Regions from separate parts of the Comamonas antarctica genome, predicted to be linked through region 2. Evidence: riboswitches for the same ligand, from Rfam matches in the RefSeq annotation. Region 2 holds a riboswitch; the other holds the start of a gene.
What was found. A riboswitch is a leader RNA that binds a small molecule or an ion and turns the genes downstream of it on or off. The one in region 2 is predicted to bind cobalamin.
Positions count from the first base shown of each region.

Region 1: linked by a shared signal. The riboswitch ahead of HUK68_RS12085 (TonB-dependent receptor) and the one ahead of HUK68_RS04400 (ferredoxin-like domain-containing protein) in region 2 are both predicted to bind cobalamin.

Region 1 is NZ_CP054840.1:2,610,116-2,615,284, reverse strand. Features, by position in the region: gene HUK68_RS12095 (LysE/ArgO family amino acid transporter) at 1-110, shown strand, start outside; gene HUK68_RS12090 (MetQ/NlpA family ABC transporter substrate-binding protein) at 168-956, opposite strand; cobalamin riboswitch at 1,180-1,432, shown strand; gene HUK68_RS12085 (TonB-dependent receptor) at 1,588-3,774, shown strand; gene HUK68_RS12080 (ABC transporter substrate-binding protein) at 3,780-4,736, shown strand; gene HUK68_RS12075 (FecCD family ABC transporter permease) at 4,733-5,169, shown strand, end outside.
Region 2 is NZ_CP054840.1:941,897-947,065, reverse strand. Features, by position in the region: gene cobI (precorrin-2 C(20)-methyltransferase) at 1-161, opposite strand, end outside; gene HUK68_RS04405 (precorrin-8X methylmutase) at 172-801, opposite strand; gene HUK68_RS04400 (ferredoxin-like domain-containing protein) at 785-2,005, opposite strand; cobalamin riboswitch at 2,222-2,462, opposite strand; gene HUK68_RS04395 (PepSY-associated TM helix domain-containing protein) at 2,511-3,710, opposite strand; gene HUK68_RS04390 (TonB-dependent siderophore receptor) at 3,722-5,169, opposite strand, start outside.

The DNA of each region.
Region 1 (5,169 bases), 1.7 Mb from region 2:
AGCAGGTGTTCGCGCACCCGCTGCCCTGGCGCGTGCTCGATGCACTGACGGGCGTGATGATGCTCGCGCTGTCATGGTGGATCTGGAGCGGGATCGAGACCGCGGCGTGAACTCCGCGCCATGAAAAAAGCGCTGCCGGGGCAGCGCTTTTCGTGCGGTCAGAAGGTTCAGAACGCGGGAACGACCGCGCCCTGGTACTTGTCCGCGAGGAACTTCTTCACATCGTCGGAATGCAGCGCCTGGATCAGCTTGGCGATCGCCGGGTCGTTGGCGCGGTCCTTGCGCGCGGCGACGATGTTGGCGTAGGGCGAATCCTTGCCTTCGATGAACAGCGCATCCTTGGTCGGGTTGAGCTTGGCTTCGATCGCGTAGTTGGTGTTGATCAGCGCCAGGTCCACATCGGCCAGCGCGCGCGGCAGCAGCGGGGCCTCGAGTTCGCGGAACTTGAGCTTCTTCGGGTTCTTCACCACGTCCAGCGGCGTGGGGGTCAGGCTCTTCGGGTCCTTGAGCTCGATCAAGCCCTGCTTGGCCAGCAGCAGCAGCGCGCGGCCGCCATTCGACGGGTCATTCGGGATGGCCACGGTCGCGCCGTCCTTGAGGTCCTTGACGTTCTTGACCTTGCGCGAATAGGCGCCGAAGGGCTCGACATGGATCTTGCCGTTCGGCACGGCCACGAGCGAGCTCTTGCGGTCCTTGTTGTAGCTGTCGAGGTAGGGCTGGTGCTGGAAGAAGTTCGCGTCCAGCTGCTTGTCCTCGACGGCGGCATTGGGCTGCACATAGTCGCTGAATTCGCGCACCTGCAGTTCGACCCCTTGCTTTTGCAATGCCGGCTTGACGTGGTTCAGGATCTCGGCGTGCGGCACGGCGGTGGCTGCCACCTTGAGCACCACATCGGCGGCATTGGCGGTGAGCGCCAGGGTGGCAAGAGCAATCGCGGAAAGGGTTTTCTTCAGCATGACAAAGGCTTTCTTCGGGAAGTTGCAATGGCGCTCTGCGCCGTAACTTGTGGCGCGCAGCCCGTAGTTTAGTGGGATGCGCCACAGTCCAACGGCAAAAACAGCATTCTGGTTATAAGAATGTGGTTTTTTATGCAATCCAGGCGTTTCCATCCTGTCGTCTGCCGCGATTTCGTCCTGGGCGAAAGTGTGTCTTTCCGTGATAATCGCGGCCAGGCGCCAGAAGGCGCCCAGATCCAGAGGTGCCCTGTTTCAGGGTTCAACGATAAGCAGGTGCGCCTGGCCGTCCGGCCGGCAATTCCTGCGCTGCCCCCGCAACGGTAGGCGAAATCTCAGGTCCTCACGCTGGTCGCAGCCGACCGGCAGTCACTGCGTGCCCTGGCGCGTGGGAAGGCGAGGGCTGAGCCGCAGTGCTGTCAATCGACAGCCCGCGGCGTTTCGCAAGCCCGGATGCCGGCCTTTGCGATCGCTTCGGACGCCGCGGGAGTGCGCATGTCTGGGCAGGCATGCTGGCTTGGGTGCGCGCAGGGGCGCGGCCCGCTTGTGCCTGCGTTCTTGCAAGCGTGCTGCCGCGGTGGTTTTTGGTCCCTGGGCTTCGCGGGTGAGCGAAGCCGCGCCTTGAAATCATCCCATGCAATCCTACCGATCGCGGCCGGCACGTGGCCGCGCCGCCCGCTCATTCTCTCTTTCGCCCGCCATCGCGCTGAGCCTGCTGGCCGGCGCCGCCCAGGCCGCCGCGCCTCAGGCGGCCGCGCTGGGCGAGGTGTTCGTCACCGCCACCGCGCGTCCCGAAGAGCGCTCGCGCATTGCCGCCACCACCCAGACCATCGAGCGCGCCGATATCGAGCGTTCGTCGGCGCAATCGGTCACCGACCTGTTGGCCGAGCATGCGGTGGGCTTTCTCAGTGAATGGACCGCCGCGCAGACCTCGATGAACCTGCGCGGCGCGGCCACCGACGGCCAGGGCCGCGACTACCGCGGCCAGGTTGCGGTCTTGCTCAACGGCCGGCGCGCGGGCACGGCCAACCTGTCGAAACTGAGCCTGTCGGATGTGGAGCGCATCGAGATCGTGCGCGGCCCGGGCTCGGTGGTCTATGGCAGCCAGAACATGGGCGGCGTGATCAATATCATCCTGCGCACCGGCGCCAGTGGCGGCGGCAATCGCGCATCGGTGGCCGGCGGCAGTGCCGGGCTGTGGCGCGCGGACGCGCAGCTCGGCGGCGCCGACGAGCGCTGGGACTGGTATCTGGGCGCCAACCTCGGCGGGCGCGACGACTACAGCTCGGGCAGCGGCGGCGGCGAACTGAAGAACACCAGCTACAAGCGCCGCGGCGCGGCCGGCGCGCTGGGCTGGCAACTGGCCGACCTGCACCGCATCGAGCTGCAGCTGCGCACGGACGGCATCTACAACGCTGGTTTCCGCGGCTCGGGCGCCAACATCTACAGCCGCGACAACCGCGACAACCGCTCGGCCGACCTGCGCTACGAAGGCGGCCTGCCCGGCGGGCGCGTGAGCTGGCTGGCGCATCTCTACACCTTCGAGGACGTGGATGAATTCAACTGGGCCTCGCCGGTGATCAGGTCGGGCACGGCGGCCGTGCCCGGCACCGCGCGCGACTACAACCTGCGCAAGCTCGACGCGGCCGGCCTGCGGCTGCAGCCGCGACTGCGCCTGTCCGACACGAACGACCTGCTGCTGGGCTTCGACTATGAAAAGAACCGGCTGCGCTCCGAGCGCGAGCGCGTGGCCATGCCCGGCGGACCCGCGGGCCAGGTCGCGCCCTATGACAACAACCAGACCGAGCACACGCATGCGCTGTATCTCGAGGATGCGCAGACCTTTCTCGACAACCGCCTGACGCTGCGCGCCGGCGTGCGCAAGACCTGGGGCGAGACGCGCTTCGACCAGACGCCCAATGTGGCGGCGGCGCTGACCACGGCGCGCGACTACGACCAGACCACCTGGTCGACCGGCGCGACCTGGAAGGTCAATGACGCCTGGGCGCTGCGCGCCAGTGCCTCGACCGGTTTTCGCGCGCCGACGGCCAGCGAACTGTCGGCCGATTTCACGGCCGTGGGCGGCGGGCGCAGCTTCGGCAACCCGAACCTGAAGCCGGAATCAAGCCGCCAGTTCGAAGTCGGCACCACGCTGCGCCAGGCGGCGTGGCGCGTCGATGCCGCGCTGTTCCAGAACACGATCTCCGACCGCATCATCACCGTCTCGCGCGGCCCGAGCACCAATACCTCGGACTACGCCAACAACGCCGCCGACATCGTGGCGCGCGGGCTCGAACTGAGCGCCAACGGCGATCTTGGCCGACTGGCGGGCGGCGCCACGCTCAGCGCGTTCGGCAATGGCTACTACCACTTCACGATGAAGGACCAGGGCGCGGCGGCTTCTGCCAACACCGACCGCGTGCAGCGCATGTACCAGTACGAGGCCGCGGCCGGCCTGCGCCTGGCACGTGGCGCGGACCGCAATGCCGGCGACTGGAGCGCGCAGCTCACGGCGCTGCTGCGCGGGCCGATGTGGTACGACACCGAGGAAAACCTGCTGATCCCGCAAGGCGAGCCGAGCAGCACGTTCATCCACCGCAAGGGCGCGTTCACGGTATGGAACCTGCGCGGCGAGTACCGCCTGAGCCGCGGCGTGAAGCTGTTCGCGGGCATCAACAACCTGTTCGACCTGAACCGCCATCCGATCTTCATTGCATTGGACCAGCGGCCCTGCATCGCCAATCCCATCTTCCAGAACGGCGGCTGCGGCACCTCGATGCCAGGGCGCGAGTGGCTGGTCGGGCTGCAGGCGGACTTCTGACGACCATGCCACGCACTGCCACTGCGCTGCCTGATCGGCGCGCGCTGCTGCAAGCCGGCGCGGCGCTGGGCCTGGCTGCGCTTCCCGGACGGCCGCGGGCCGCGGCGTCGGCGCCCGCTGCCGCACCCATCCGCCTGCGCGATGCGCTGGGGCGCGAGCTGCGGCTGGCGCGGCCCGCGCAGCGCATCGTCACGATCTTCTCGTCCAACACCGAGCTGGTCGCGGCGCTGGGACTGGTGGATCGCATCGTTGGTGTCGAGGAGTACACGCGCTTTCCGCCGGAAGTGGCGGCGCTGCCGCGCGTCGGCGGGCGGCTGGGCTTCTCGGTCGATGCGGTGGTGGCGCAGCGGCCCGATCTGGTGATCGTCACGCCTGCGCGCCAGGCCGCGCACCAATTGGTCGATCCCATGGAGCGCATCGGCGTGCCGGTCATGGTGCTGCTGAGCCGCAGCCTGGACGAGGTGATGGGCAATGTGCGCCTGGTGGCGCAGGCCGCGGGCGTCGAGGCGCGGGGCGAAGCGCTGGCCGGCGCACTGGCGCAGCGCCTGCGCGCCGTGGACCAGGGCCTGGCGCAACCGGGCCACGCCGCGCCGCGCAGCCTGATGATCACCGGGCGCATGGGCAACGGCATGCTGCTGGTCGCGCGTCCGGGCACCTATACCCACGAGGCGATGCTGCGCGCGGGCACGCAGCCGGCCCTGCCCGGCATCGGCGCGCTGGCCCAGGTCTCGCCCGAGGCGGCGCTGGCGGCCGATCCCGACTTGCTGCTGTTTGCCGGCACGCAGGCCGGGCTGGACGAACTCGTGCGCCGCCCGGGCTGGCGCGACATGCGCGCGGTGCGCGCGCAGCGCGCGATCACGGTGTCGCGCGCTGAATTCCTGATCCCTGGACCGCGCACCTTCGATGGCATCGAATCGCTCGCGCGCCAGGTGCTGCAGCTGCAGCGGAAAGGCTGGACATGAAGTCATGGTGGCCCGCGTGGGCGCTGCTGGTGTTGGCCCTGGCGCTGGGCGTGTGTGCCGGGCACGAATGGGCCGCGCCCGCGCAGATCTGGAGTGCATTCGCCGAGCGCGACACGCTGCGCGCGCGCCTGCTGTGGGAATGGCGCGTGCCGCGCGTGCTGGCCGCCGCCTGCGTCGGCGCGTTGCTCGGGTTGTCGGGTGCGGTATTCCAGGGCGTGTTCCGCAATCCGCTGGCCGAACCCTATCTGCTGGGCGCTTCGGGCGGCGCGGCGCTGGGTGCCACGGTGGCGCTGCTGGTGCCGCTGGGCCTGCCGCAGTCGTGGCTGCTGCCGCTGCTGGCATTCGCGGGCGCCTGGGGCTCGACGCTGCTGGTGCTGGGCGTGGCGCGCGTCGCGGGCGCGCTCGATGCCGCGGGCATGCTGCTGGCCGGCGT
Region 2 (5,169 bases):
TGCAGCATGCCATTGACCAGCGAGCGCGCCTTGCCCGGGTGGCCGCGCTTGCGGAAATACGCCACATGGCGCGCGCTGCGCAGCAGGCGGTCGGCCTTCACGCTCATCAGTTCCGGATCGCCCGGGCCCAGCCCGACGCAGATGATCTTCCCGCGGTTCATTGGCGGCCCTTCATTCGACCGGCGTGGCCAGCGCGTTGACCGCGGCCACGGTGATGGCCGAGCCGCCCAGCCGGCCCTGCACGATGGCAAACGGAATCCTCCCCCAGGCACGCAGCGCGTCCTTGGACTCGGCCGCGCCGACGAAACCTACCGGGCAGCCGATGATGGCCGCGGGGCGCGGGCAGGCCGGATCCTCGAGCATGTTCAGCAGATGGAACAAGGCCGTGGGCGCGTTGCCGATGGCCACTACCGCGCCATCGAGATGCGCGCGCCACAGCTCCAGCGCCGCGGCGCTGCGCGTGTTGCCCATTTCCGCTGCGAGTGCCGGTACCCGCGCGTCGTTCAGGGTGCAGACGATGGCGTTGTCGGCCGGCAGGCGCTTGCGCGTGATGCCTTCGCTGACCATGCGCGCATCGCACAGGATGGGCGCGCCGCGCTGCAGCGCGGCTTCGGCGGCCTGGGCGAAGTCGGGCGAGAAATGGATGTGCGCGGCGAGCTCCACCATGCCCGCGGCATGGATCATGCGGCAGGCAACGCGCTCCTCGAGCGGCGTGAAACGCGCCAGATCGGCCTCGCGGCGGATGATGCTGAAGGATTGCCGGTAGATCTCGTCCCCGTGCTTTTCATAGGTATAGGTCATGTAGCCGTCTTGTTATCTGTGCTGGCGCCTCGGTTGCAGCCAGGGAGTGAATCGGGGTGCCGGGGGCATCGGCGCGGCAGATATGCAGCAGCGGCTGGCCCGTGGCGCCGCGGCTTGCCACCACCACCGCGGCGGCATCGGCCGACAGCGCACAGCACTTGGCGCAGCCGCTCACATGCAGATGCCGGTGCGGCGGCACTGCGCCGGCCAGCGCCAGCGCCAGCGTCTGCGCCGGCACATGGCCCTGGGCGCAGCGCGGCGCGCCGGTGCAGGCGGACACCCGCAGGCGCGCGTCGGCGGGTTCGATGATCCAGTGCACGGCGTCGAGCGCGGGCGGCGCTTCGCCTTCAAGCAGCAGCGAGCGCCAGGGCGTGACGCGGATCTCGGCAGCCGGCGACAACTGCGTTGCCAGTGCCAGCAAAGCCGCGGCATCGATGCGGCCCAGCGGCGCGCCGATCAGCGTGCCATGGCCTGGCAGCGGGCCGGGGCCAAGCGGCTCGGCCGGGCGGATGGACCATGGCTGCGCGGGCGGCAATGGCGGCGCGCGATGCGCGGGCAGGCCGCGCAGGCGCGTGGGCGCGGGCGCCAAGCCCGCCCGTTCACGCGCAAACCAGAGCGCGATCCCCATCGCGGCGTCCACGGCCGCATCGGCAGACGCAAAACCATGCCAATGCGCCGCATCGGCCAGCGCCAGTCCATAGCCACCGTCGGCCACCCACAGCTGCAGGTCCGCACCGATGGCGCGCATGCGCCGCGCCGGGTCATCGACCAGCAGGCCGAACTTGCTGGGCAGCGCCGCCAGGCGCTGGCGCGCCAGCGCCTGCGGGTTCAGGCAGGCGAGGACCGCTGCGGACAACTGCCGCGCCAAGGCGTGGGTCGCATCGCCCGCCTGGTACAGCGGCGTGCAATGCACCGCAGGCGCGAGATCCGCATCGGCATCGGCCGGCACCAGTGCGGCCTCGATCAGATGCCGGCGCAAGGCATGCACCTGCGCCTCGTCCACGCCGCGCAGCTGCACATTGCCCAGCCGCGTCAGTTCGATTGCGGGATGGGCATGCGCCAGCGCCAGCTGCGCCAGCACGCGCCACTGCGCCGCGCTGATCGCCGCGCAATGCGGGCGCACGCGCAATATCCAGCCGTCCTGCGCGCGCATCGGCTGCCATGCGGTCGGGCACCAGCCCTGCACCTGGATCGGATCAGCCATGGGAGCGTGCCCGCGATGGCTGCGCCAAGCCATGCGGCAGCCCGCCGCGGGTGCGGCTTTCCCCTGCCCTCGCGGACAGATAGCGCGTTGCTTGCTGCATGCCAATCCATGGTCAGTCCGGCCGATTCCCGGGCCGGATGAATGCGTCGTGCAGAGGGGTGGGACAGGCCGGGCGGCTGCGGGCGCAGCCATCCACCAGGCCGCTGCACTCCCGCTGCGCCTTGTTCACACCAGGCCGGTCTCCGGACTCGCAGAGCTCGCCATTCCAGGGGCGAAGCCCGGATACGCCTTCCCGCTTGCGCAGTGGCCGCCGCTTCCGTGTGGAAGGGCTTGCATCCGGACTCTCTGATTACCGTTGCGGGTGCAGTGCAGGACTGGTGGCGGAGCCACGCACCTGCTTCCCGTTTCATTCCAGGCGCGAAGCGCCAGGGAACACCTGTGATCGGGGCGGATTTTACGCCATGGCGCCAGCGCGCCATGCCTGCGGCGCGAGGCGCCCTGCAGGCTACGCCTGCAAGCGCAACTGGCGCACCCTGCGGGCGCGGCGCTTGCGCACCCAGATCACCAGCCCGGTCACACTCAAAGCGGCGACGAAGACGCCCATGAACGACATCAGTACCCGCCCCGGCGTGCCCAGTATCCGGCCCGAGTGCAGCGGCAGCTGGAGCTGCATGAAGACATCGCCCATGGAGCCCTGGCCCGGCACCTTGTCGCCGACCACGGCACCGGTGTCGCCGTCGAGGTAAAGGACCTCGTTGCCGATGCCGTCGTCATCCCGGTCGTTTTGCGGCGTGAAGAACGCCACGCCGTAGATGCCGAAGCGCTGTGCATAGAAAATGGACCCAGCCGGAGCGCTCCAGCCGCGGCGCCGGCCCTCGGCCTCGGCCAGCGCAATGGCCTGGCTTCGGTCCAGCCGCGGATCGGCCAGCTCCCGCGCGCGGCTGCCCTCGCGCAACTGGAATGGCGAGGGAGCAAGCGGCGAAAGCGCCGACACCAGGGGCCGCATCACCTGGGTTGCCAGGTTCAGCGACACCGAGGTCACGGCCAGCATCAGCAGCAGGCCCCATACCCACGCGCCGCCCGAACGGTGGATGTCGAAATTGAGCTTGGCGCCGCCCTGGCGCAGCCTGAAGCTCAGCGACTTGCGCCAGCTGCGCGCGCTGGGAAACGCAATCCACAGCGCCACAAAGCAGTCGACGATCCACACCGCCGAGACCACGCCCATCAGCCACACGCCGAAGTCGATGCCCCAGCCCTTGGGAATGTGCATGGTGTAGTGCAGCTTGTAGAGAAAGGGCAGCAGGTTTTCGCGCGAAAGGGAGATATCTCCCCACTGCCGGCGCCCCTGCACCTCGCCGGTGGCCGGGTCGATTGCCAGCTGGTTGAAGCCGAGCGCGTAGGGCGCGCCGGTGGCCGGGTCGATGCGCGCGGCAACGCCCAGCATCGCCGTATGGCCTGTCTCCAGCGCCAGCGGCACGAAACTGACCCGCAGCCGCGGATCGGCCGCCTCGGCGCGGCGCGCCAGTTCCAAGGGCGCCAGCGCGCCCTGCGCCGCACCGGAGTCGGCCTTGAAGAGCCGGGGATTGGCCCATTCGTCAAGCTCGTGGTTCCAGGCGATCACCGCGCCGGTCAAGCCGGCAACGATCAGGAATCCAGCGATGAACAGGCCGCACCAGCGGTGCAGCACGACCAGTGCGCCACGCATGCCGCCGCGCCTCAGAACCGGTAGCGCGCCGACAGCATCACATTGCGCGGCTCGCCATAGACGTTGCTGGGAAAGCCCACGGTGCCGGACAAGGCGTTGTAGTACTTCCTGTCGAACAGGTTGTTGACGTTGAGGCGCACGTCGAGCTGCGGCGTGGCCTGCCAGCCCAGCACCAGGTCGGCCAGGGCGTAGGCGCCCTGCGTGATGTCGAAGGGAACGCCGCTGCCGGTGCCCTGGTTGTAGATGAAGTCCTGGCGGTACACCGAGCCGCCGATGCGCCAGCGCTGCCAGTCGCCGGACAGGCGGTACATGGTCGACAGCTTGAACAGGTGGCGCGGCGTGTCGGTGTCGAACAGCGCGCCCACATTGCTGGCGGTCGCATCCTGGCGGAAGCGCGCGATGGCCACCGTGTAGCCCGCGCCCACCTGCCAGTTCGGTGTGATGGCGCCCTGCAGCTCGAACTCCACGCCTTGGCTGCGCACCTCGCCGGCGGCGGTATAGCAGGTCACGGTGGGATAGTTCGCGCACTGGGTCTGGTCGGTGCTGCGGAAGGCACGGTTCTTCTGGTCCATGCGGAACACGGCGGCCGAGGCATTGAGCGTGCCGTCGAAGTACTCGCCCTTGAGACCGACTTCCCAGTTGTGCCCCTCCACCGGATCGAGCAGCCGGTCGTTCGCATCGCGGTAGTTCTGCGGCTTGAAGATATCGGTATAGCTGGCGTAGACGGCGTGCTGGTCGTTCAGGTCGTAGACCAGTCCGGCGTACTTCGTCAGGTGGTTGTTGACGCTGTAGCGGTTGTGCGCGCTCACGGACGGCGTGTTGGCGTTGAAGTTCGGGTAGGTGTTGACGGTGTCGTTGTAGTCGTACCAGTCCAGCCGCCCGCCGAGGATCAGCTTGAGCCGGTCGGCCACATTCAGCCGCGTCGTGGCGTACAGGCTTTGCTGGGTGATCTTCGCGTCCACCCAGTCGCGCAGCGGGATGCTGGGGTCCGCCACGGCGGCGGGATTGAAGTCGTACAGGTTGAGCTTGCTGCTCAGCACCAGGCCCTGGCGGCTGTTGCCGTCGAAATCGACGTTGCGGTAGCTCGCGCCCAGCACCAGCTCGTGCTTGCGGCCCAGCAGCTCGAACGGGCCATTGGCATACAGGTTGACGCTGCTTTGCTTTTCCTGGTGGGCATTGCGCGCGCCCAGCTGGCTGTAGTTGCCGGTGGCGTAGCCGTAGTTGAGGTAGTGGCCCTCCATGTCGACGTCGGCCTGCGCGTAATAGGCCGAGAGGTGCATGCGCCAGCCGTTGTCCAGCCGGTGGTCCAGCCCGACGAAGGCGGAGTCGGTGGTCTTGTTCCAATACTCCCAGTCATAGGCGTAGGACGTGGACCGGGGCAGTCCCAGGTCGCTGCCGTCGCGGGCCACGGGCAGCCCGGTGAAGCCGTTGCCGTGCAGCCGGCTCTCCTGGTGCAGCG